DNA from 4 places in the Pseudoalteromonas sp. NC201 genome. Region 3 is predicted to be linked to each of the others. Evidence: predicted binding sites of a transcription regulator. Region 3 holds the regulator's gene; each other region holds the start of a gene.
The links. The regulator LexA, encoded in region 3, represses DNA repair genes until DNA is damaged. The targets are predictions, from matches to a motif close to TACTGTATNNNNATACAGTA.
Positions count from the first base shown of each region.

Region 1: imuA (translesion DNA synthesis-associated protein ImuA) is a predicted target of LexA. The motif match lies at 3,099-3,118, and genes of this name have one in related genera.
Region 2: ruvC (crossover junction endodeoxyribonuclease RuvC) is a predicted target of LexA. The motif match lies at 3,556-3,575, and genes of this name have one in related genera.
Region 4: dinB (DNA polymerase IV) is a predicted target of LexA. The motif match lies at 3,471-3,490, and genes of this name have one in related genera.

Region 1 covers NZ_CP022522.1:2,804,265-2,810,111, reverse strand. The annotation lists gene idi (isopentenyl-diphosphate Delta-isomerase) at 1-81, shown strand, start outside; gene PNC201_RS12105 (hypothetical protein) at 75-1,118, shown strand; gene PNC201_RS12100 (SidE phosphodiesterase domain-containing protein) at 1,293-2,387, shown strand; gene PNC201_RS12095 (hypothetical protein) at 2,574-2,816, opposite strand; gene imuA (translesion DNA synthesis-associated protein ImuA) at 3,130-3,816, shown strand; gene PNC201_RS12085 (Y-family DNA polymerase) at 3,819-5,216, shown strand; gene PNC201_RS12080 (error-prone DNA polymerase) at 5,216-5,847, shown strand, end outside.
Region 2 covers NZ_CP022522.1:2,534,869-2,540,715, forward strand. The annotation lists gene tolQ (protein TolQ) at 1-377, opposite strand, end outside; gene ruvB (Holliday junction branch migration DNA helicase RuvB) at 1,369-2,373, opposite strand; gene ruvA (Holliday junction branch migration protein RuvA) at 2,376-2,993, opposite strand; gene ruvC (crossover junction endodeoxyribonuclease RuvC) at 2,996-3,517, opposite strand; gene aspS (aspartate--tRNA ligase) at 3,641-5,425, opposite strand; gene PNC201_RS10810 (DUF72 domain-containing protein) at 5,701-5,847, shown strand, end outside.
Region 3 covers NZ_CP022522.1:3,811,384-3,817,230, forward strand. The annotation lists gene ctaD (cytochrome c oxidase subunit I) at 1-1,000, opposite strand, end outside; gene coxB (cytochrome c oxidase subunit II) at 1,000-2,142, opposite strand; gene lexA (transcriptional repressor LexA) at 2,503-3,117, opposite strand; rRNA gene rrf (5S ribosomal RNA) at 4,203-4,316, opposite strand; rRNA gene PNC201_RS16760 (23S ribosomal RNA) at 4,433-5,847, opposite strand, start outside.
Region 4 covers NZ_CP022522.1:3,291,545-3,297,391, forward strand. The annotation lists gene PNC201_RS14320 (M17 family metallopeptidase) at 1-527, opposite strand, end outside; gene PNC201_RS14325 (carbon starvation CstA family protein) at 597-2,282, opposite strand; gene dinB (DNA polymerase IV) at 2,408-3,463, opposite strand; gene PNC201_RS14335 (aldo/keto reductase) at 3,685-4,737, shown strand; gene PNC201_RS14340 (NUDIX hydrolase) at 4,824-5,336, shown strand; gene PNC201_RS14345 (hypothetical protein) at 5,409-5,847, shown strand, end outside.

The DNA of each region.
Region 1 (5,847 bases), 1.0 Mb from region 3:
AAGATGGAATGGGCTTATTTGCAAGTTCATCATCTTGAGGCTATTAAACAACAATTATTCGGTGAGTTATCGCCATGTTAAACACAATTAGACGTGTCATTGGTGAAGTTTATCAATATGATGCGCCGAAAAATGGTTATCAAATAGAGTGGGGAGGAGTTGCTGAGTCTGCACAGTTAACTGTTTTAGTGCCTTGTTTACTTACTAGCGATAGTCTTATTGATTTGTATAAAACGCTTGAAAGTTTGTTTGCAGAAGTCGAGTTGGTGCTAGAAAAGAAAATTTGCTCAGATGTGCAGCTGGTCGTGGCTGCACAATATCATCCTGCTCATCAGCATGAAAGTGATATTTACATTGAATTGTTGCAAGGGTTATTGGCATCGAAGTCGATTGTAGGCCTAACTACATTACTCATTAGTATGGATTATCCAAATAAAATTGATGCGATAAATACTGCTGTGGAATTGGCACGTCAAGCTGGCTCATTGTTTTTCTGTTGGTGTGACGATGATATTAAAGTGTCTTCTGGAAGCTTGGGTATGTTGGTGGACAAAATTAAGTCGGATGATTGCCATCTTGCAGGCTGCCGTAAGGTGTTGATTGAGCAAAAAGGCCAAACCCTATGGAGTAGCATCCGAAATTCACATAATAAGGTTAATAAATATCCGCAAGCATATTTAGCGTTTAAATTAGATAAAATTGATCACCAATTCGATTCAGGGGTTATTAGTGATGATACCTATCTTACATTCGCTAATATTTTTATTGATGCCGAACCTATGAATAAAATTGCTATTGTTGAGCAGGCTGTGGGGGAGTTTCAATCGGGGGCGACACCCTTGTCTAATCTAAAACGCTTGCGTCGTTTGGTTCTGAGCAATTTTATTGTGTTATCTAGAGTGGATGAAAGCTCTGCAAAATACGCATTTAATCAGATTATTTTTAAAGAATTGATGGATAAATCCCATCATAGCACTGCTAAAACTCGTTTGGTAAAACGTTGCTTATATGGTTTATATGGGCTGTTTCTAGCCGAGATCACTGTAAGATATTGGTTGAAAAAACCAATTCGGCAAGTTGGGTGGTATGGTCATTCTGGTAAAAGGCGGCCCACTTAAGTTTTATTTGCTATGGATATTATTGTAATGAACGAGAATCAATCCATTGTGTTATTGGTTATTGTGCTGGTATCGCTATTTATTTTTAGCTGGTGGTATAGGCTGAGAGGCCCTGTTGTCCAAGTCAAACAGAGTCGATTACTTAAACAGCTTACACAGCGTTTAGGTACTCAATTGAATTGGTCGCGACTTGAGTTGCATTTAATTGAGCAGGCTCATCCGCAATTGACAGAACAAATTGGTAATATTAATAAGACTGATTTTGAGCTGTTTTTCCGTCGTACATTCGGCTCTGGCTATTTGTATGAGTTCCATTCAATAGAGCCTGATCGCAATGCAGTGACCGTTACCAGTCGTTATAGCCCTGAACAATTGCAGAAGATGAAACTCTACGCTGAACAAACGGGCAGAGCTAAGACTGAATGGGAGTTTGTTCGAACGTTACTGGATTTGATTAAGTTTCATTTTGGTCGGCCTTATTTGCTAAAACCTAATGACAAAATAAAAGCGTATGGTGTAGAAGTTTTTAGGCCTAATCATCCATTAGATCATGGTATTCGCCAAGGTCGTTTGTCTGGAGATATTATTCGCTTGGTGGGTAAGTACCCTGATGAGTTCCGACAAGATATTGTTCAATTGGTTGCGGCTCAAACAGACCTGTGTAAGTTTATCCGCCAAATGCAATTTACGGGGGCATTTCAGCGCTCGGGACGCGAAAGTGAGGGGAATGTTGCTGAAAACTATCAAGCTTATGCCCGTGCTGATGTTGGCTTTTTTCGTCAGGCTGCACGATATTCAAGTTTATTTGATGATCAACTACAAATAGATGATTTTGCCAACGCTTTGACTGCTGCTTGTGATTATCTTGCTGAGCCTCATGTGATGGGTGATATAATGGCAGCGGCCCATATGTTGGATTTACAAAGAATTGGTTTGTATGGTGAAAAAGATAGTATTATTGCTGCTCAATTACTTAATACTAATACACAATTAATGCATAATAGTGCGAATAAGGGAGGTACTGGTGGCTCACAAGTAATCAGGGAACTTAGACAGTTAACTGACTGCTATTTGGTTAATAATGGTGTTTTGGGTTTTTATCGTTTTGAGAAGAAATGGTATATGCAAAACAATGATTTAGATTTAATGGCGCAAGCTGTGGTGTTGGACTATTCAAAACCGTTGCCAGTATATTCACCGAGAAAGAAAAAAGTTGGAAAATTGGTAAAAGCTAGTCGTAAAATATTTAAACGATTGAAAAAATATTAGTCAAAAACTTGCCAAATATTATAAGTGATAATTTAATTTTGCAGTAAGTATACCCGAATTCAGATAATAATTGATAACTGTAATATTATGCCTTCCAAACTCTGATAAATAAAACTTTACAAAACTCGTGATCAAATAAAAGTTTTTATTCGGTGTTGGCGCATTAAATTAAATAAAACCAATGAGTTATGGGTTGTACCTATTAAGCTCGATTAACAATATGAAGTGGGCACGGCCTGTCACGCTCGGGTTACGGCGGTTCGACGCTTCGATTCGAATCCCGACCACTGGGCCAGTTTGCATTTTCTCTTCTAAGCGAGCTTCCTTTACAAAAATCCAAAAATCCAAAAATCCAAAAATCCAAAAATCCAAAAATCCAAAAATCCAAAAATCCAAAAATCCAAAAATCCAAAAATCCAAAAATCTCATTTACTTTAGCCCTTCCTTTGTCATCGTAATCAAACAGCTCACTTTTCAACATAAGCTTATAATAATGTCGACATAACTTTGCCTGTTGTGGCAAAGTGGCAGGCTCAGTTGGTTAGCTCTTGTCTTAGATAACTAGGCCTAAGACGATTATCTACGCGCCGTACTCATTGCAACTCTCATATCCTCTAAGCAAAACACGATTAACTTAAAGCGTAAACCATGGTTACTTTTTAACTCGTCTCTTTTCTAGCGATCTACTTGCGATCTGTCTTTATTTAAATATACTGTATGTATAAACAGTGTTTGGTGATATATGGCGAATTATATAGATCTTCTTGAGCGTAAAAACTTGCTTTGGCGTGGGCGTGGAAAGGCCGTGCAGCATGATGTCGTCAGTACTCGCTTTGCTGCACTTGATGATGTGCTGTGTGGTGGTTGGCCGCAACAAGGTGTGATTGGTGTAAAAGCTGCAATGGGAATAGGGGAGTTAAGGTTGATATTGCCCCACTTTGCGGATGATAACCGTTTGAAGGTATTAATTAATCCACCAGGACAAATACATGCCGCGGCATTGCATTATTTATCGTTAGACCTGAGTGAATTTATGATATTGCAGCCACCAAGTGAAAAAGAAGCACTGTGGGCTGCGGAGCAGTGTGTAAAAAGTGGTGCGTGTAGTGCGCTTGTACTTTGGCACGAAGCGCTTTCTATTGCCGCTGTAAAGCGTTTGCAGCTAGGTGCACAGACGGGAGGTTGTAGGTTATTTGTTTTACATCAAGCACAGTACGCTCAAACTCTACCATTTACGCTTTCAGTGGCTTTACAAGCACAGCACAGCGGCTTGGATGTGATAGTGAAGAAGCACAAGGGGCACTTGGCACATCGTAGTCTTAAACTAGAAAACCCCCACTATTGGCCAGAGCTTGAAAAGCCAAATCTACCTCATGTTAGCGATAATATAGTTGCATTTACAGGCTATGAGCGGCGTTTAACGAGCTAGTTATGTGGTTATATCTCTATTTTCCTATGCTGCAACTAGAGGGAATGACAAAGCAAACGGTTTCCGGTGATTTTGTTACACCCGTTGTTATTATTGATGGCCGCAAAAACCAGATAGTGCAGCTCAATGATGCAGCGCAGCAGCGAGGTATAAAAATAGGAATGGGCCTTGGGACTGCTTGTGCATTGTGTACACAGCTTCATGTTTTGCCCTACGACGACCTTCTAGAAAGACAGCAGCTATTAGAAATTGCCAATACGCTTTATCAAGTAAGTGCAGATATTGTAATCGATGAACCTAATGGCCTTGTGCTTAAAGTCGATTCTATGCTGTCGCTCTATCATGATTTGCCAAGTTACTGGCAAGTAATATCTGGACAATTAGCGCAACTTGGCAAGAGTTATTATTACGGCATGGGTGAGTCCACAATAATGGCTAAGCTCTTAGCGCGAGAGCATTGCAATGCGCTTATGTTAACGCAGTGCCAAAAGCGTCATTACTTGGGGAAGATAGGATTAACACGTACAAGTCTAGACAGTCGGGTGGTTGAGCTGCTTGCTCGCACCGGAGTTAAAAACGTGGCGCAGTTAGAGCAGTTTTCACTCAGTGAACTGGCCAAACGTTTTGATACTGAACTCGTACATTATGTAGGCTGCTTGTTTGGAAAACTAAAGGAAACCCTTAACTATTACCAACCTGTGGAAACCTTTGAGCTTACTGCACCTTTACTTTACGAAGTCGAAGTAATGGCTTGGTTAGAAAAGCCAATCGAGCATTTGCTATCGCGTTTAGCGTTATTCCTACAGCAACGTAACTTAGTAACTCGAACGCTTTATTTTACCTTAGCACTTCGAGATAAAGAGGCTTTAGAGATCACATTAAACAGCGCGGAGCCTGAATATAAGGCGGCAAATTGGCAGCGCTTGTTAAACCTCAAGCTAGAATCCATAACCTTAGATGCACCCGTACAAAGTGTTTCACTCAAAGCTGATGCACTAGAAGCGCAGCATGCCACAATAAAAGATCTCTTCTCAACGCAGCAAAGTGCGATGTCTGCGCAAGGACTGCGGGCTATTCTATGTGCTAAGCTCGGTGAGCAGGCAGTGCAAGGTTTACAACTTACAGGCGATCCTCGTCCTGAAAAGGCCAGCACTTATAGCCACGAGCCACGTTTCACGACACTCAAGAGTAAATTAAGACCTACTATCCTATTTCCGAAGCCACAGCCGTTATGTGAAAGAGTCAATATTATTTCTGGTCCAGAGCGTATCGCTTCGGGGTGGTGGGACGGTGAGCCGGTCCAGCGAGATTATTTTATTGTACAAAATGAACAAGCGCAGCGGTTATGGGTATTTCGAGAGCAAAATAATCATTGGTATATTCATGGAGTATTTAGCTAATGTCTTATGCCGAGCTTTTTTGCCAGAGCAACTTTTCATTTTTGACTGGCGCATCGCGACCAGAAGAGTTGGTCAAACAAGCAGATTTTTTAGGTTACAGCGCAATAGCTATTACTGACGAATGCTCTTTGGCTGGTATTGTCCGTGCTCATGCTTATATTCGTGATCATAAACTCAAGATAAAACTGATAGTTGGGAGTTTACTGAAGTACAACAATATTGAGTTGGTTGCTCTTTGTCCTTGCCAGCTCGCTTATACAGAGTTATGTCGAGTGATCAGTAATGCTCGCCAGCGAACGGAGAAGGGACAATATCAGCTTAGTGAGTGGGATATTATGTCGCTTAAGCATGTCTTATTGTTATGGTTGCCAAAGGGAAACAGTCAAGATGTTCAATCATTGCAATGGCTGTGTAAATATCACCATAATAGAATATGGATTGGCTACCGACGTAACTTGAGTGCAAAAGATGTACATTATTTTACCCATTGTGTAAAACTGTCAAAAGCTTACCAAATACCTATTTGCGCTGTTGGTGGGGTGCTTATGCACTGCTCGTCTAGACTTGCGCTACAGCATACACTGACAGCCATTCGACAGAATCGTGTGATAAGCGAGATCCCTGAGAAAAT
Region 2 (5,847 bases), 1.3 Mb from region 3:
GATTCTAACTTTTCAATTTCACGAGAAAGCGCGACACGCATTGAACGGTGAGTACCTTCAACAACAATCGAAGGAGATTGGATATTGCCTTTTTTATGCTTTGCAAATTCTTTAAAGCCGGATACAAATAACGCTTCTAACCCTGTTGCACTACCAGCCCTTGCAGCTATTTCATTATAGAGTTTGCTAAGATCCATACCGGACCAAAATTTTTGCTCGAAATTCTTTGATTGGCTTTGGGCTTGAGAAATGACAGTTTTACGTTGAAAAATAATTGCCCAAGAAGCAATAGACAATCCCACCAGGGTCAACATTACAAGTTGTACCAAAAAACTGGCTTTTAAAATTAGATCGACAAAATTTAGTCCCGATTCCACGTTATTATACTCCCAAAAGTGTTTCGGCAATGGTAGCCATTTATATTCTTGCGCTCTACTGAGCAATATCTAGAGATAGACTAGATTTACTACCAAAAGGTTCAGCTAGTTTAACCACACTACAAATACCTTACAATCTCAATACTGCGAATTCATTGTATTTGACGATAAATAGAGCAAAACAGTGTAACTCCCTTTGCTTTACCCAAACTTAAGCAAATTCGGCAATCTCCATCACAGTCTCTAAATATGACCCAAAACTGCATAAAATAGGAGTTTTATGCACAAATAGAGAATAAAACCTCAAAAAACAGATTGGTCTTACCAATTAACAACAGATTATCTAATATTTACATTTTGCGCATTTAACATACAACCCCATATTTTACATGAACTTATACAAATACATCGCCACATTTAAGCTCACTTTTTAGCCTTAATAAAAATTCTGATATTAGTTTTTTTTATCTGAAAAAAGAATTTTTCTAGTTTGATGAAAAACCAAAACCTCTTTAATATACACCCTGTACTGAGCGAGCAGCTGAAGTTTCAGCAAAGCACAGTTACTTGCAATAGGATTCTGATTTTTCGTATTGCTTAGATGATGCATTTTGTGGATAAAACCCAAAGTAACTCATCTTGTTCCCTGGATTACTTCCTTCAACTTGTTGTTTTGCCCGCATTATTTGCGGGCTTTTTTTTGCCTGAAATTTGGTGCATGCCCCTTATTACTCTCCTCGTTTTCTTTAACACTCGATTATTTTGCGGTTTTTATTTAGCACTTGGTTTAAAGGACGAGGCAGTCTACAAATAGTTTAAGCAACGTATAACACAGGTAAATTACTTCAGCGGTAATGAATCTTGCTTGAATTGAGCTGATACAAAATTATGGATTTATGCAAACGTGATTTGCAAAACTCTAATGTAGAAATGAAATAGCCGAGTGAATACTCGGCTATGAAGAACAAAGGTGTTTGTTACCCAGCTTGGATTATTCTGGCTTGCTTAGCTCAAAATGCATATAGGCTTTATCAGAGACAATACGTCCTCTTGGCGTGCGTTGAATAAAGCCTTGTTGGATCAAAAATGGTTCTATCACATCTTCGATGGTTTCTTTTTCTTCTCCAATCGCCGCAGCAAGGTTATCAAGACCAACCGGGCCACCGGTAAACTTTTCTATGATTGCCAGCAGATATTTGCGATCCATATAATCGAAGCCACATTTATCAACATCGACCATATCCAGCGCCAAGTGTGCAATCTCTTCAGTGATAGAGCCATCGCCCTTCACTTCAGCAAAGTCTCTTACCCTGCGTAGTAAACGATTTGCTATTCGTGGTGTACCGCGCGCTCGACGCGCCACTTCAGTTGCACCCGACTCGCTGATCTCTAGATTTAAATGATGCGCTGAGCGCGTTACAATCGAAGACAAATCCGCAACCGAGTAAAACTCCAAGCGCTGCACAATACCAAAACGATCTCTTAATGGTGAGGTTAATGAGCCGGCACGTGTCGTTGCACCAACCAAAGTAAAAGGCGGTAAATCCAGTTTAATCGAGCGTGCTGCAGGGCCTTCACCAATCATGATGTCCAATTGGTAGTCTTCCATAGCGGGATAGAGAATTTCTTCCACCTGAGGGCTTAAACGATGGATCTCATCAATAAATAACACATCCCCTTCTTCAAGGTTAGTGAGCAATGCGGCCAAGTCTCCCGCTTTTTCAAGCACAGGTCCCGAGGTGGTTTTTATATTAACCTCAAGCTCGTTTGCGACAATGTTCGCAAGCGTGGTTTTACCTAAACCCGGCGGACCAAATATCAGCAAGTGATCTAAGGCTTCCTGTCTTGAACGTGCCGCCGCTATAAAAATTTCCATTTGCTTTTTGACATGCGGCTGACCGGTATAATCATTTAGTAATTTAGGTCTAATCGCCCTATCTACTAAATCTTCATTACCTTGGATCTCAGGTTCAATTAATCTATCTGCTTCAATCATAGTTACATCATCGATTTAAGAGCGTCTTTAATGATACTCTCGGTCGTCATGCCTTCTCTGTTTACGGCTTTTACCGCTTTTTGTGCTTGAACTTGTTTATACCCTAATGCCATTAAGGCTGCAATCGCTTCATCTGCTGGGGTATCACTTACCGTCGGATGCTCTTGCGGCGCAAGTACAGCGGCATCGCTAAACGGTGTGAGTAAGTCATTGCCAAAGTCTTTTAGCTTATCTTTCATTTCAAGCACTAGGCGCTCAGCGGTCTTTTTACCAACTCCTGGGATCTTAACCAAAGTCGTTGCATCGCCATGATTCACGCAGCTAACAAATTGCTCTGCCGACATGCCCGACAAAATTGCAAGTCCGAGCTTTGGACCGACTCCGTTTGCTTTAATTAACGTGCGAAACAATGCACGTGCTATCTTGGTATTAAAACCAAACAGTAACTGCGCATCTTCGCGCACCACAAAGTGAGTAAATACGGAAACCGGCTCGCCCACGCTCGGTAATTCATAAAAACAGGTCATTGGCATTTGTACCTCATAACCTATACCTGCAACATCAATTAATATCTCTGGTGGCTGCTTTTCTAACAGTGTTCCGCTTAATTTTCCTATCATCGTTATCTCAACCTTCCTCTTACGGTTTTACGCGCTGCGCCTGCCATTTTTATTAAGTTTTGCCTTGAGTGCGCGTGACAAATCGCCACCGCCAACGCATCTGCTGCATCAGCTTGGGGTGTGCCTGGCAATTTTAATATGCGCTTTACCATTTCCTGTACTTGGGCTTTGTCTGCACCACCGGTACCCGCAACGGCTTGTTTAACTTGCCTTGCCGAATATTCACTCACAACCACTGACTGCATGGTCGCTGCAACAATGGCCGCACCTCGCGCTTGACCAAGTTTTAAGGCTGAGCTTGGATTATGCGCAACGAACACTTGCTCAATCGCAAAGTCGCTCGGCGAAAACTGCTCTATGAGCTGTGTGATCCCTTGATAGATCATTTTTAATCGAGTGGGAAAGTCATGTTCACCAACTTTAATGCAACCGCTCCCCAAATATTGGAACTTTGCACCTTGGTGAGCAATCACACCATAGCCTGTAAATCTTGACCCCGGATCAATTCCTAAAATGACAGCCAAACGCATCGTCTCTTGGTTTTTTGGTTATAATGCCAAAATACTGTATAGATTACCAGTTATAAGCTAGTTCATCTGATCAAAAAAGGCGACCTAAGTCGCCTCTTTTACATCAGGTTGACGAACTTACTCGCCTTCACCTTGCTCTGTTAACTGCTTTTCTATTGAGATAGCAAGCTCTTTTAGCGCATCTGGGTTTGCAGGGCTTGGCGCATCAGTCATCAAGCACGACGCTTGCGTCGTTTTCGGGAACGCAATAACGTCACGGATGTTGTCAGTGCCACACAGTAGCATCACCAAACGGTCAAGACCGAATGCCAAACCTGCGTGCGGAGGCGTGCCATACTTCAGAGCATCAAGTAAGAAACCAAACTTCTCTTGCTGCTCAGACTCTTCAATGCCTAGGATCCTGAACGCAGCCTGTTGCATTTCGTTGTTGTGAATACGAACCGAACCGCCACCGACTTCGTAGCCGTTAAGTACCATATCGTATGCATCAGAAAGTGTACCTGCTGGATTTGCTTCAAGGTCCGCAGCACTTACGCCTTTAGGCGCGGTAAACGGGTGGTGTACCGCGTGTAGGTTACCTTCGTCGTCTTCTTCGAACATCGGGAAGTCAACAACCCAAAGTGGTGCCCACTTAGTTAGATCTGTGATTTCTAAATCAAGACCAATCTTCAGACGTAGCGCGCCCATCGCTTCGTTTACAGTATTACGCTTGTCTGCGCCGAATAGAATAATGTCACCTGTGTTTGCGCCTGTGCGCTCAAGCAGTGCATTGATCACTTCTTCATTCAAGAACTTAGCGATTGGTGACTGTACGCCCTCGATACCCGCATCACGGTCGTTCACTTTCATCCAGGCAAGGCCTTTCGCACCGTAAATACCTACAAACTTAGTGTATTCATCGATTTGCTTACGTGAAAGTTGTGCGCCACCAGGTACTGATAGTACTGCAACACGACCTTTTTCGTCATTCGCAGGGCCACTTAGTACTTTAAATTCAACGTCTTTTACGATGTCTGCAACGTCGATAAGCTCAAGCGGGTTACGTAGGTCTGGTTTATCCGAACCATATTTGCTCATCGCTTCGCTGTATGGCATCACAGGGAACTCACCCAAATCCACATCTAGGAAAGACTGCCACATTTCACGGATCATTTTTTCTGTCACGCCACGAACTTGGTCTGAGCTCATAAATGACGTTTCGATATCTATCTGAGTGAACTCTGGCTGGCGATCGGCACGTAAGTCTTCATCACGGAAACACTTTACGATTTGATAGTAGCGGTCAAAACCAGACATCATTAGTAGCTGCTTAAATAGCTGTGGCGACTGCGGTAGCGCATAGAAACTGCCTTTGTGGACACGACTTGGTACTAGATAGTCGCGTGCACCTTCAGGTGTCGCTTTCGTTAGTACTGGCGTTTCAATGTCTAAGAATGCATTTTCATCCAAGAAACGACGCACAAAGCTACTCGCTTTAGCACGCATTTTAATGCGATCGCTCATTTCTAGACGACGTAGGTCTAAATAACGGTACTTAAGACGACGCTCTTCAGAGTTTTGCTGATTGAAGTCAAGCGGTAATGGTTCTGAACGGTTGATAATGGTTAAGCCAGTGCCTAAGATCTCAACTTCACCGGTTGCCATGTCTTTGTTTACTTGGCTTTCAGGACGCGCACGGACAACACCTTTGATCTGAACACAGAACTCTTGGCGCAACGTATTCGCTTTATCCATTAAGCCTTCCACTTCAGGATCGAATACCACTTGCACAAGCCCTTCTCTATCTCTTAAATCGACAAAGATTAGGCCGCCAAGGTCACGACGTTTATTGATCCAACCACATAGTTCAACTTCCTGATCTACATGGCTCTTATTTAGTTTTCCGCAGTATATAGAGCGCATAAAATTCCTGTCAGTCCAGTTTGCTCTTACGACTAATCACTTCTCACCACACAATATGAATTCACAGTATTGGTAAGCCAGTCGCTAAGACTCATTTTCAATAACCGCCAATTATATAAAAATACGCTGCATTGTCATCCTCAATCTAAGGATCTGATACACTATTCACACATTTAATCGTTGTTTTGATCACTATGTTGTATCTGGGTTGCCCACAATGGAGTAGCGCACACTGGAAAGGTCGAGTATTTTCCAGCCATTGTAGTGCCACAAATATGCTCAAAGAGTATGGCCAAATTTTTAATAGCGTTGAAGGCAATACGACTTTTTATGCCGATCCAAATCCGCAGACCGTATTAAAATGGCTAGAACAAGTGCCCGATGACTTTCGCTTTACGTTTAAAATTCCTAAGCGTTTTAGT
Region 3 (5,847 bases):
AATTAAAAACCTTAACGCCAGTAGGCACTGAAATGAGCATAGTTGCATACATAAAAAACAACTCACCAGCTAAAGGCATACCCGTTGTAAACATATGATGAGCCCAAACGACGAACGACAGCAGTGCAATTGAAGCGGTTGCATAAACCATTGATGCATAGCCAAACAGTTTCTTTCTTGAAAATGTCGGTACTATCGTAGAGATTATGCCGAAGGCAGGTAATATCATGATGTACACTTCAGGATGGCCAAAAAACCAGAATATATGCTGGAACATAACAGGATCACCACCACCTGCTGCATCAAAAAAGCTCGTTCCAAAGAACTTGTCGGTCAGCACCATAGTTACGGCGCCAGCAAGTACCGGCATAACTGCAATCAGAAGAAATGCAGTTATCAACCAGGTCCAGACAAATAAAGGCAACTTCATCCATGTCATACCTGGAGCTCTAAGATTGACGATGGTCACGATAACGTTGATAGCACCCATAATAGAGCTAATGCCCATTATATGAACAGCAAAAACAAAAAATGCAGTATTGTCATTGCTGTACGTTGTAGATAGTGGCGCATAAAAAGTCCAACCAAAAGCAGGCCCGCCGCCTTCCAAAAATAATGACATCAGTAAAATTGCAAATGCAAAGGGTAGTATCCAAAAACTCCAGTTATTCATTCTCGGTAACGCCATATCAGGAGCACCAATCATCATTGGGATCATCCAGTTGGCAAGACCTGTAAATGCGGGCATTACTGCGCCAAATACCATTATTAGTCCATGCACGGTCGTCATTTGATTAAAAAAATGCGGATCTACAAGCTGTAACCCAGGTTGGAAAAGCTCGGCTCGGATCACCATCGCCATAGCACCGCCAATTAAAAACATGGTTAGTGAGAACAATAAATACAGTGTTCCAATGTCTTTATGATTGGTGGTAAACAGCCAGCGCTTTAAGCCTTTGGGAGCTGTATGGTGTGAATGTTCGTCTACGATGGCACTCATTACTTACCCTCCTCTAGTGCATCTATCTCACGCTGTATTTGGCTTGGCTGAATAACATCGCCAGTGTCATTACCCCAGCTATTTCTTTTATAGGTGATCACCCCCGCGATCTGCTTAATTGTTAATTGCTTTGCGAAAGATTGCATCGCAGTTCCTGGGCGACCTAAAAGTAGAATATCTATATGAGCTTTAATATCTCCAGTGACGACTTTACTTCCTTTCATTGCAGGGAAGACTCCTGGTAGCCCAAGCCCAGTTGGTTGATGGCAAGCTGCGCAATAAGCCATGTAAGTTTGTTCCCCAACCTCCATTAACTCTTCTTTCGAAAGAGTTTGTTGCGCAACTGCCTGTGACTCCGCCTCTGCTTTTGCTTTTTCAGCTTTAGCATCGTTAAGCCAACTATCAAATTTATCAGGACTTACGGCCTCGACGACGATTGGCATAAAGCCATGATCTTTGCCACATAATTCAGCACATTGGCCTCTATAAATTCCCTCATCGTTTACCTTTGCCCATGCCTCATTTATAAATCCCGGATTGGCATCCTTCTTCACCGCAAAATCAGGCACCCACCAAGAATGGATGACATCATCCGAGGTCATCAAAAAGCGGACTTTCCTATCTGTAGGAATAACTAAATGCTTATCAACTTCAAGCAGGTAATTTTCATTTTTTTCTTTAAGATCACTAATTTCATCTTTCGAAGTAGAGAGCAAAGAATAGAACTCAACATCATGCCCCATATACTCATAGTGCCATTTCCACTGAGAGCCTGTGACCTTAATGGTCAGATCAGCTTTACTCGTGTCTTCCATAGCAATAAGCGTTTTTGTGGCTGGTATTGCCATACCAATGAGTATCAGGAAGGGAATTGCAGTCCAAAGTATTTCCACTTTGGTGCTTTCATGAAATTGCGCTGCAACAACGCCTTTTGACTTTCTGTGTTTTATAAGCGCCCAAAACATAATCCCAAATACAATCACTCCAATGACACAACATATTAGAAATATGGTCATGTGAAGCTCATACACTTGATGACTAATGTCTGTAACACCTTGCCTCATATTGTAAGCGCTGTTAGCAAGTGAGGGCATGGCGATTAGCACCGCGATGAATGCTACAACTAATCGACAAATTTTCATTTGACGTCTCCTTCAAGACAACTCGTGGTTGTCTCTTGTTATTATTGGATGACTGTCATATTGTCTATTTGTACATAGACTTACTGCACGACTATTAACCAATTAGTCAAAAAACAAACAAATTGCAAGATTTTCGAGAAGACCGACTTTAGAATCAAAACTGGGGACTATAGGGAGTAAAACGAAGAATGATGAAAAATAGTGTATAAAGATCAGAAAACTAAAAATATTACTAAATGATTAAAGTCACTATAATTATCTAACTTTCACACAGTTAGAAAAGTTAATTATTACTTTCTAAACAAAATATAGTTAAAGCAAGCGCAACTTTATATTTAACGCTACGCTCGCTCTCATAAACTACATCCAGTCTGCACTTCGGATAACACCGACAGCTAACCCTTCAATGGAGAAATTTTGATGTTCTAGATCTACTTCAATCGCTTTAAATTCTTCATTCTCAGCATGTAAAAAAACTTTCTTTCCTTTCTTTTCAAGGCGTTTAACAGTCACATCTTCTTCTACACGAGCAACTATCACTTGCCCATTTTCTGCCACTTGAGTTCTGTGAACAGCCAATAGGTCACCATCTATAATACCAATATCCTTCATGCTCATACCATTAACTCTCAAAAGGTAATCAGCATTAGGTTTAAAAAAACTAGCATCTACATTACAGTGGCTTTCTACATGTTGCTCTGCCAAAATAGGCTCACCAGCAGCAACACGACCAATAATAGGCAAACCAAGTTGTTCTGATTCATCCTCTACAAGTCGAATCCCTCGGCTTGCGCCTGGGACCATTTCGATAACTCCCTTTTTCGCAAGCGCTTTCAGGTGCTCTTCCGCTGCATTTGCACTCTTAAAACCCAAAGCATCAGCTATTTCAGCACGAGTTGGAGGCATGCCTGTATCTTTTATGAATACTTTTATTAATTCAAAGATTTGTTCTTGTCGTTTTGTTAGAGGACGCATTAACTGGTATTCCATACAGTGGTTTATTTACTGTAAGTATATACAGCTCAAAAAAAATCGCAAATGTTTCTTTCTTCGCCATATTTTAAGTGTATTTATTGATAGCATTAATTAGATCAGCATTAAACAAGAATCGAAGTCTGTGCTTCAGAGCATAACCTACGACTCTACGAAATAAGGATTATTAAGATTTAGGGCTGATAAATCACCTCCTACCATTTTGCACTGTGCTGATACTGTGGTGGGAGCGCATTTACTTAGGTTTAGAAAACCTGGCGAGGCTTTTTATATATCAAATTTCTATACCTCAAATAGCAAAAAACCCGTCGCTTGCTACAACGGGTTTTGATGTACATGGGTGTTCCACATTATTTTTGAGCCGAAACTTTCATTGCAAGCCATCGGCGGGTGAACCACCTCCCACCATGTTACACTGTGCCTATACTGTGGTAGGAGCGAGTTTACCTCGCGAGGTTTTTTCGGAATTTCATTGCAACCCCTCGGCGGGTAAACCGCCTCCCAGCATGTTGCACTGTGCCTATACTGTGGTAGGAGCGAGTTTACCTCGCGAGGTTTTTTCGGAATTTCATTGCAACCCCTCGGCGGGTAAACCGCCTCTTAGCATGTTGCACTGTGCTGATACTGTGGTGGGAGCGAGTTCACCTCGCGATGTGTTGATTGGCTTGTGAGGCTTTCTATATCCCGAAATTATAACCCCCAAACAACAAAAAACCCGTTGCATCTCTGCAACGGGTTTTGATGTACATGGATGTTCGAATGTCGATGAAGTTCATGGATGAACGCTTTTCATCAACCTCTTATTTGGCCCTGGCTCGCTACGAAGTAGGATGTTCTCATTTTTTAAATAGAGAGTCACATGGGTGATCCACACTATCATTGACCGGGGCCGACCCTTCGGCTGTTTTGTTTCACTTCTGAGTTTGGGTGACGAGAAACCGAAGCACCGCTTCGCAGTTCGAGGAAGTGAGCACAAGGACGCGCGAAGGGGAGATGCTACATGGAAGTACTTTACCCCAAGCAGAAAAAAACCCGTCGCATTACTGCAACGGGTTTTTCTTATAAGGCCCTGACGATGTTCTACTTTCACATGGGAAGCCCACACTATCATCGACGCTGTTTTGTTTCACTTCTGAGTTCGGCATGGGGTCAGGTGGGTCCAAAACGCTATGGTCATCAGGAAATTCTGTTCATTAATGAAGTATCCTTCATTAATATAAATCCGGAAAAAGCTATTAAATTCTTTGTCTACTTTAGTCTATTAACTTCTGTCGCTTATAAACCACTTTGGCGTTGTATGGTTAAGCCTCACGGGTAATTAGTACGAGTTAGCTTAATGCCTCACAGCACTTCCACATCTCGCCTATCAACGTTGTAGTCTTCAACGGCCCTTCAGTTGACTCTAAGTCAAAGTGAGAACTCATCTCGAGGCCTGCTTCCCGCTTAGATGCTTTCAGCGGTTATCAGTTCCGAACGTAGCTACCGGGCAATGCAATTGGCATCACAACCCGAACACCAGCGGTTCGTCCACTCCGGTCCTCTCGTACTAGGAGCAGCCCCTCTCAATTCTCAAACGCCCACGGCAGATAGGGACCGAACTGTCTCACGACGTTCTAAACCCAGCTCGCGTACCACTTTAAATGGCGAACAGCCATACCCTTGGGACCGACTTCAGCCCCAGGATGTGATGAGCCGACATCGAGGTGCCAAACACCGCCGTCGATATGAACTCTTGGGCGGTATCAGCCTGTTATCCCCGGAGTACCTTTTATCCGTTGAGCGATGGCCCTTCCATTCAGAACCACCGGATCACTATGACCTACTTTCGTACCTGCTCGACGTGTCTGTCTCGCAGTTAAGCTTGCTTCTACCATTACACTAACCGTACGATGTCCGACCGTACTTAGCAAACCTTCGTGCTCCTCCGTTACTCTTTGGGAGGAGACCGCCCCAGTCAAACTACCCACCAGGCACTGTCCTCAACCCCGATTCAGGGGCCTAAGTTAGAACATCAACACTACAAGGGTGGTATTTCAAGGTCGGCTCCACAGAAACTAGCGTTCCTGCTTCAAAGCCTCCCACCTATCCTACACATGTAGGGTCAATGTTCAGTGCCAAGCTGTAGTAAAGGTTCACGGGGTCTTTCCGTCTAGCCGCGGGTACACAGCATCTTCACTGCGATTTCAATTTCACTGAGTCTCGGGTGGAGACAGCGTGGCCATGGTTACACCATTCGTGCAGGTCGGAACTTACCCGACAAGGAATTTCGCTACCTTAGGACCGTTATAGTTACGGCCGCCGTTTACCGGGGCTTCGATCAAGAGCTTCGCCTAAGCTAACCCCATCAATTAACCTTCCGGCACCGGGCAGGTGTCACACCGTATACGTCATCTTACGATTTTGCACAGTGCTGTGTTTTTAATAAACAGTCCCAGCCACCTGGTCACTGCGGCTCTCGTTTGCTTACAGAGCAAGTCCTTAACAAACAAGAGCGTACCTTCTCCCGAAGTTACGGTACAATTTTGCCTAGTTCCTTCACCCGAGTTCTCTCAAGCGCCTTAGTATTCTCTACCTGACCACCTGTGTCGGTTTAGGGTACGATTCAGTATGAACTGAAGCTTAGAGGCTTTTCCTGGAAGTAGGGCATCAACAACTTCACCACCTTAGTGGCTCGTCTCGACTCTCAGCCTTGGCAACCCGGATTTTCCTAAG
Region 4 (5,847 bases), 520 kb from region 3:
TCTCGCGCAGCATACTGACCTGCAGCAATTGCGCTAAGCTGATCGCAGCTTTGTGCGGATGCTTCAAACAGATAAATCGCTTCGATTGGCTCAATCGTTTCGCCACGGTATTCACGGGCTTCTAATGGCTGCCATAAGCCTTGGCATGCACCTAAAAAGCTGACTGCACGCGCATTTTCGTAACGAGCATCGGCTGGCACATTTACAACAGCAAGCACAGGTTTTACCGCACCAGCCGCTTTCGCTTCTAAAATACCAGCCTTTGCCGCTTCAAAATAACGACGAACGTCATCGTAATCTCTGTCGAGAGGTCCGGTTGGCGCAATCACCAAGCGCTTGCCAGGTACTTTGTCTGAAACAAGCAGGCTTGCCTTTTGCGCAATGCGCGCATCTACAGCTAAAAATGGTGCAGCAACTTCGTCAAGCTCCGCACTGCCAAGGTTTTGAATATCATGAGTAACAACAACGATAGCATCTGCATCGCTTTCAAATAGGGTGTTACAAGGTAATGCGATTGGAAAAGACATAAAAACGGCCCTTTTCTATATTAGAATTAGGGCCGACTATAGGTGATTTGTGGTCAAGTTCCAAGGGAACTACGACATATCACGGGCTTCATCTGGTTTCGCTTTGGTTTTGCTGATCACAGACCAAGCTTCTAACATCACCAAAATACTGACCACCAGCACGATGACGTCAAGCACAACCAACAGCCAATTGCCTTTTTGGTAGTATTCACCTAGCTTGATCACTCCAGCAAAAAACGCCATCACCAGCACAAATACCATAGGGATCAAGGTGTACTTAGCGGGACGCCCTAGTTTGATAAGATACACTGAGATAACCAACAAGGTTAAGCTTGCCAAGATTTGGTTGGTTGAACCAAACAGCGGCCAAATCACCATACCACCACTACCCGATGCGCCACCAGCGCCAAAGGCGAGTAGCAAACAGCATGCTACGGCCAATAAAGTCGCGATGATACCGTTGTTCAGGAACTTGATGTTATAGATCTCGCCCCACTCTTGAATAATATAACGCTGAAGTCTAACGCCAGAATCCATGGTAGTACCAGCAAAAAGTACAACCATAACGGCAAGTAGGGTTGATGCGATCTCGACTGGTAGTCCCCAACCTGTACTAATAAGATTTGAACCACCGTTAATAAAGGCTGATACACTGCCAGCACCAAGGTGGCTATAAATTTCGTGCCACTCTTCAGGTGATACTGCGAGCATCACACCACTCACGGCGACCAAAGTGATAAGTGCTAGTGAGCCTTCACCAACTGCACCTAAGTAGCCGACAAAACGACCGTCTTTTTCTTTGTCTAGTTGTTTTGAACTCGTTCCCGACGAAACAATACCGTGGAAACCTGATACCGCACCACAAGCAATAGTCACAAACAGCAAGGGGATAATACTCGGGGTGTTTTCTACCGTTTGGGTATTAAACGCAGGCGCAGTGATATCTGGCATGACAACAAATACCGCACCATAAAGCAGGATCAACCCCACTAACAGCTGCATGCCGTTAATAAAGTCACGAGGTTGTAATAGCATCCAAACCGGTAACAATGACGCTACGGCAGCATAGATAAACAGAATGATGATCCAATTGGCTTTGTCGCTTAAACCAAACATTTCGGTTGGTAAGGTAATCGGCATACTACTGCCCATATAAATGGTCGCGTAGAGCACAATAACCCCGATAATACAGAGCGGTACTAGCGGCACTTTTCGTTTCAGCAATTGGCCGATGATAAGTGCCACGATGATAGCAGACCAAGCGGGGAATACCGCATTTGGGTTACCCACGAAGGAGTTTGCGATCACCACGCCGAACACGGCATTTACCATGAGCAGTACAAGGAAGACCACTATCATAAACAATGAACGCGTGCGCTTGCCAATTACGCTTTCAGACAACGCGCCCATCGACTTGCCTTTATGGCGAGCACTTGCCCACAGCGCGCCCATATCGTGGACACCCGCAAAGAATATGGTACCGAATACCACCCAAAGCACTGCAGGCACCCAGCCCCAATACACGGCGATAGCAGGTCCCACAATGGGCGCAGCGCCTGCGACTGAAGTAAAGTGATGCCCCCACAATACCACTTTGTTAGTGGGAACATAGTCCACGCCATCCTCAAGCTCATGAGCCGGCGTGACAAAGTTGTCATCCATTTTAAATATTTTTTCAGCAATAAATTTGGAATAGACAAACCATCCAAATAACATCCCTATGATGCCGAAGAGTACGATCATTATGGATTGCATAATGCTTACCTCTTGTTGTTGTTTTAATTACACGCAGTTCGCGTGATTAGTTTGTTGCACGACAACTTCGAAGCTAGCACAAAATAAACTAATTGCAGTTATCTTTTAGTCTAGGTAGGTCTGAATTAGCCATCAAAAAGTCCCAGTTGAGCTTGTGTGTTAGATTTTTCATTTAGCCCTAAGTGCAAGCCCACGAGGCGCACGGGTTTAAACTTTTGCCGTGCCATCGCTTCAATCAATAGCTCTTCGAAAACGGGCAAATCAATATGCTGGTATTGGCATTCTTTGGTGGTTTGGGTGAAATCGTAAAACTTCACTTTAACACCAAGCTTATTAAAGCCACGCTGTAAATAAGGCTGTGCTCGGCGAGTCAATTCAGGTAACAACTTTTCTTTTATGACTTGTTTTAAGGTATCAAGGTCGAGCGTGTCTTCTGCAAATGTGGTTTCAACGCCTATCGATTTACGCACTCTATCGGTCTCAACTCGGCGCTCATCAATACCTTGACAACGCCGCCATAATACAGCGCCAAACTTGCCAAATGACTGGCGTAACTGAGTTTCAGACAGTGCCTTAATATCTCGGCCATACTCAAGTCCCATGGCTAGCAAACGCTGTTGAGTCACTCTACCTACACCTGGAATTTTTTTAAGAGGTAACACATCAATAAAAGCGCTCACTTGGTGAGGCGGGATCACACACTGACCATTAGGCTTGTTTTCATCGCTGGCAATTTTGGCTAAAAACTTGATTGGCGCAATTCCCGCCGAAGCCGTAAGGCCCGTTTCTGCAAATATATCCGCTCGGATCTGCTCGGCGATAAGCGTTGCACTGCCATTACATTGCTGACACTCAGTGACGTCTAGATAGGCTTCATCCAAAGACAGTGGCTCAATTAGCTCAGTATAGCGGGCAAAAATAGTTCTAATTTGTTGCGATATTGCCTTATAGACCTCCATTCTCCCCGGTACAATCACCAGCTGAGGGCAGAGTTTTTTCGCTTGATAATTCGACATGGCCGAGCGCACGCCATATTGCCGAGCAATATAGTTAGCCGTGGATAGCACCCCACGATGACTCCGCCCACCAATCGCCATCGGCACCTTTGCAAGCTCGGGGTTATCGCGCATTTCTACCGATGCATAGAACGCGTCCATATCAATATGAATAAATTTACGCACGCCAAAATACTGTCTAAATAAACAGTGTTTATTATGTGCTAATTTTCCAATTGTTGCAATCTTGAACATAGGCCATAGTGTTCTGGGCTATACTTGTGTGGATGTCTGTTGCAACTTGCACTGCAAAACAGAGATAATGCTAACAATATCAATACAGTTCAAAGTACTAAATCCGTTACTTTGGCTATATTTAATCATTCAGCAATCAATCAGGAGCCTGCATGAAGTACTCACGACTTGGTAGTAGCCCACTTGAAGTTTCACGTATTTGTTTAGGAAGCATGACTTGGGGCGTACAAAACAACCAGCATGATGCCGACGAGCAAATCAATTATGCACTAAGCCGTGGTATTAACTTCATTGATACCGCTGAAATGTATGCGGTCCCTCCCTCACCTGAAACCTATGGTAAAACCGAAGCCATCATTGGCAATTGGCTAAAGCGGCACCAAGAAAAGCGCGAAAAGCTCGTGCTTGCAACCAAGATTGCAGGCAGCGGATTACCTTGGATCCGTGAAGGCGGTGCTATTACGGGACAATCTGTGATCCAAGCGGTGGACGATTCTTTAGCGCGCCTGAATACCGACTATATCGACCTCTACCAACTACATTGGCCAAACCGTACTTCACCGCATTTTGGTAAACAATGGCCTGGCATGGTGCCTTTGAGTGCGCTTGACCGCGAGGAAGAACGCGCTGGTATGCTAGATATTTTAGAAGGCTTAGCGAGCTGTATTCAAGCGGGTAAAATTCGCCATTGGGGCCTTTCTGATGATACGCCTTGGGGCATTCACACTTACCTTAATTTGGCAATGCAACACAACCTACCTAAGCCGGTTTCAATTCAAAATGAGTTTAGCTTGCTACATGCCAAAGATTGGCCTTACTTGATTGAGAGTTGCGTAAACGAAGATGTTGCCTATTTACCTTGGTCGCCGCTGGCTGGTGGGATGTTGAGCGGTAAATATTTAGGGGGTGCAAGACCTGAAGGCAGCCGCTTTACCTTAGTGCAAAGACAAGGCTTATTTAGAGATACGCAACTAGCACAAGAAGCCGTTGCAAAATATTTAGAAATCGCCAAAGAATTTAATATGACTGCAGCGCAACTGGCGCTAGCTTGGTGCAACCAAGTCGATGGCGTGACTTCAACTATTATCGGCGCGACAACCATGGCACAGCTTAAAGAAAATATTCAAGCGTTTGAACAACCGCTATGTGCAGAGTCTTTAGCCGAGATTGATACTGTATTTAAAGCGTACCCTGCTCCGTTTTAATATCTTCATTCGCGATACGCCGCTTTTACGCAGGCGTATCGTTTTGTAAACCCATTCTTGTTACCTAAATTGAAGTTAAAACCCCCATGCAAAGCTTAAACAACACCCCAGTCATTCCGCTTCAAGGCAGCTGCTTTACTAGAGAGACCACTCGCGCCATAGTCCTTAGAGGCAACGACATTCTTATGCTTTACACCAAACGTTATGACGATTACACCTTACCAGGTGGTGGCGTTAACGAGGGGGAAAGCTTAGAAGCAGCATTAGAGCGCGAGCTAAAAGAAGAAACTGGTGCAGTATCCATTACAGGTCTCACTCCTTTTGGTCGCTATGAAGAGTACCGTCCTTGGTATAAACCAGATCATGATAATGTACATATTATTTCTTATTGCTACGTTTGTGAGATCTGTGGCAAATTTGATCTGCCAACAATGGAGAATTACGAACTTGCTAATGGTATGAAACCTTTGTGGATTAACATAAATCAAGCCATAGCCCACAATGAAGCTAAACTTGCTGATGCAAATAACAAAGGGATGTCCATTTTGCGTGAATTAACTTTACTGAAACACATATCGGCGCAACTAATCACAGAATAATTCGTCTATTGAGGGAACATTTACACGTTGATTAAGCTCTAACTCTGCATAACTCAAGGATTAATAAGAATAATGCGGCCGCTCCAAAACAACCTAATTAGTTTCACCATTATCGGCTCTATTGTGCTGCATCTACTGCTCGGCTGGTATTTGCAGCAAAGTATTTATATCCCCTCAAAGCCTTTAGAAATTAAGGCAATGAAAACCTATTTGGTTATTGAGCCTACTAAGCCCAAGGTGGAGCATATTGAGACACCAGCGATAACTGAAGATAAGCCAGTAAAGGAGTTAAAACCGACACTGAAGGACGATACGGTTGAAGTACTAAAAACTGCGCAAACGGAACCAAAAAAGCCTACGGTTGAAAGTACAACCAAGCACATAGCCAAAGCAGCAGTCGTCACGCAACCTAAAAAGTTAGACCATCGCAAAGCAATCTCTCAATTTCGTCAGCAACTTTTAGAGCGCACTCCCAGTGACGTTGTACTCAGCCAAAACCAAAAAAAGCCGC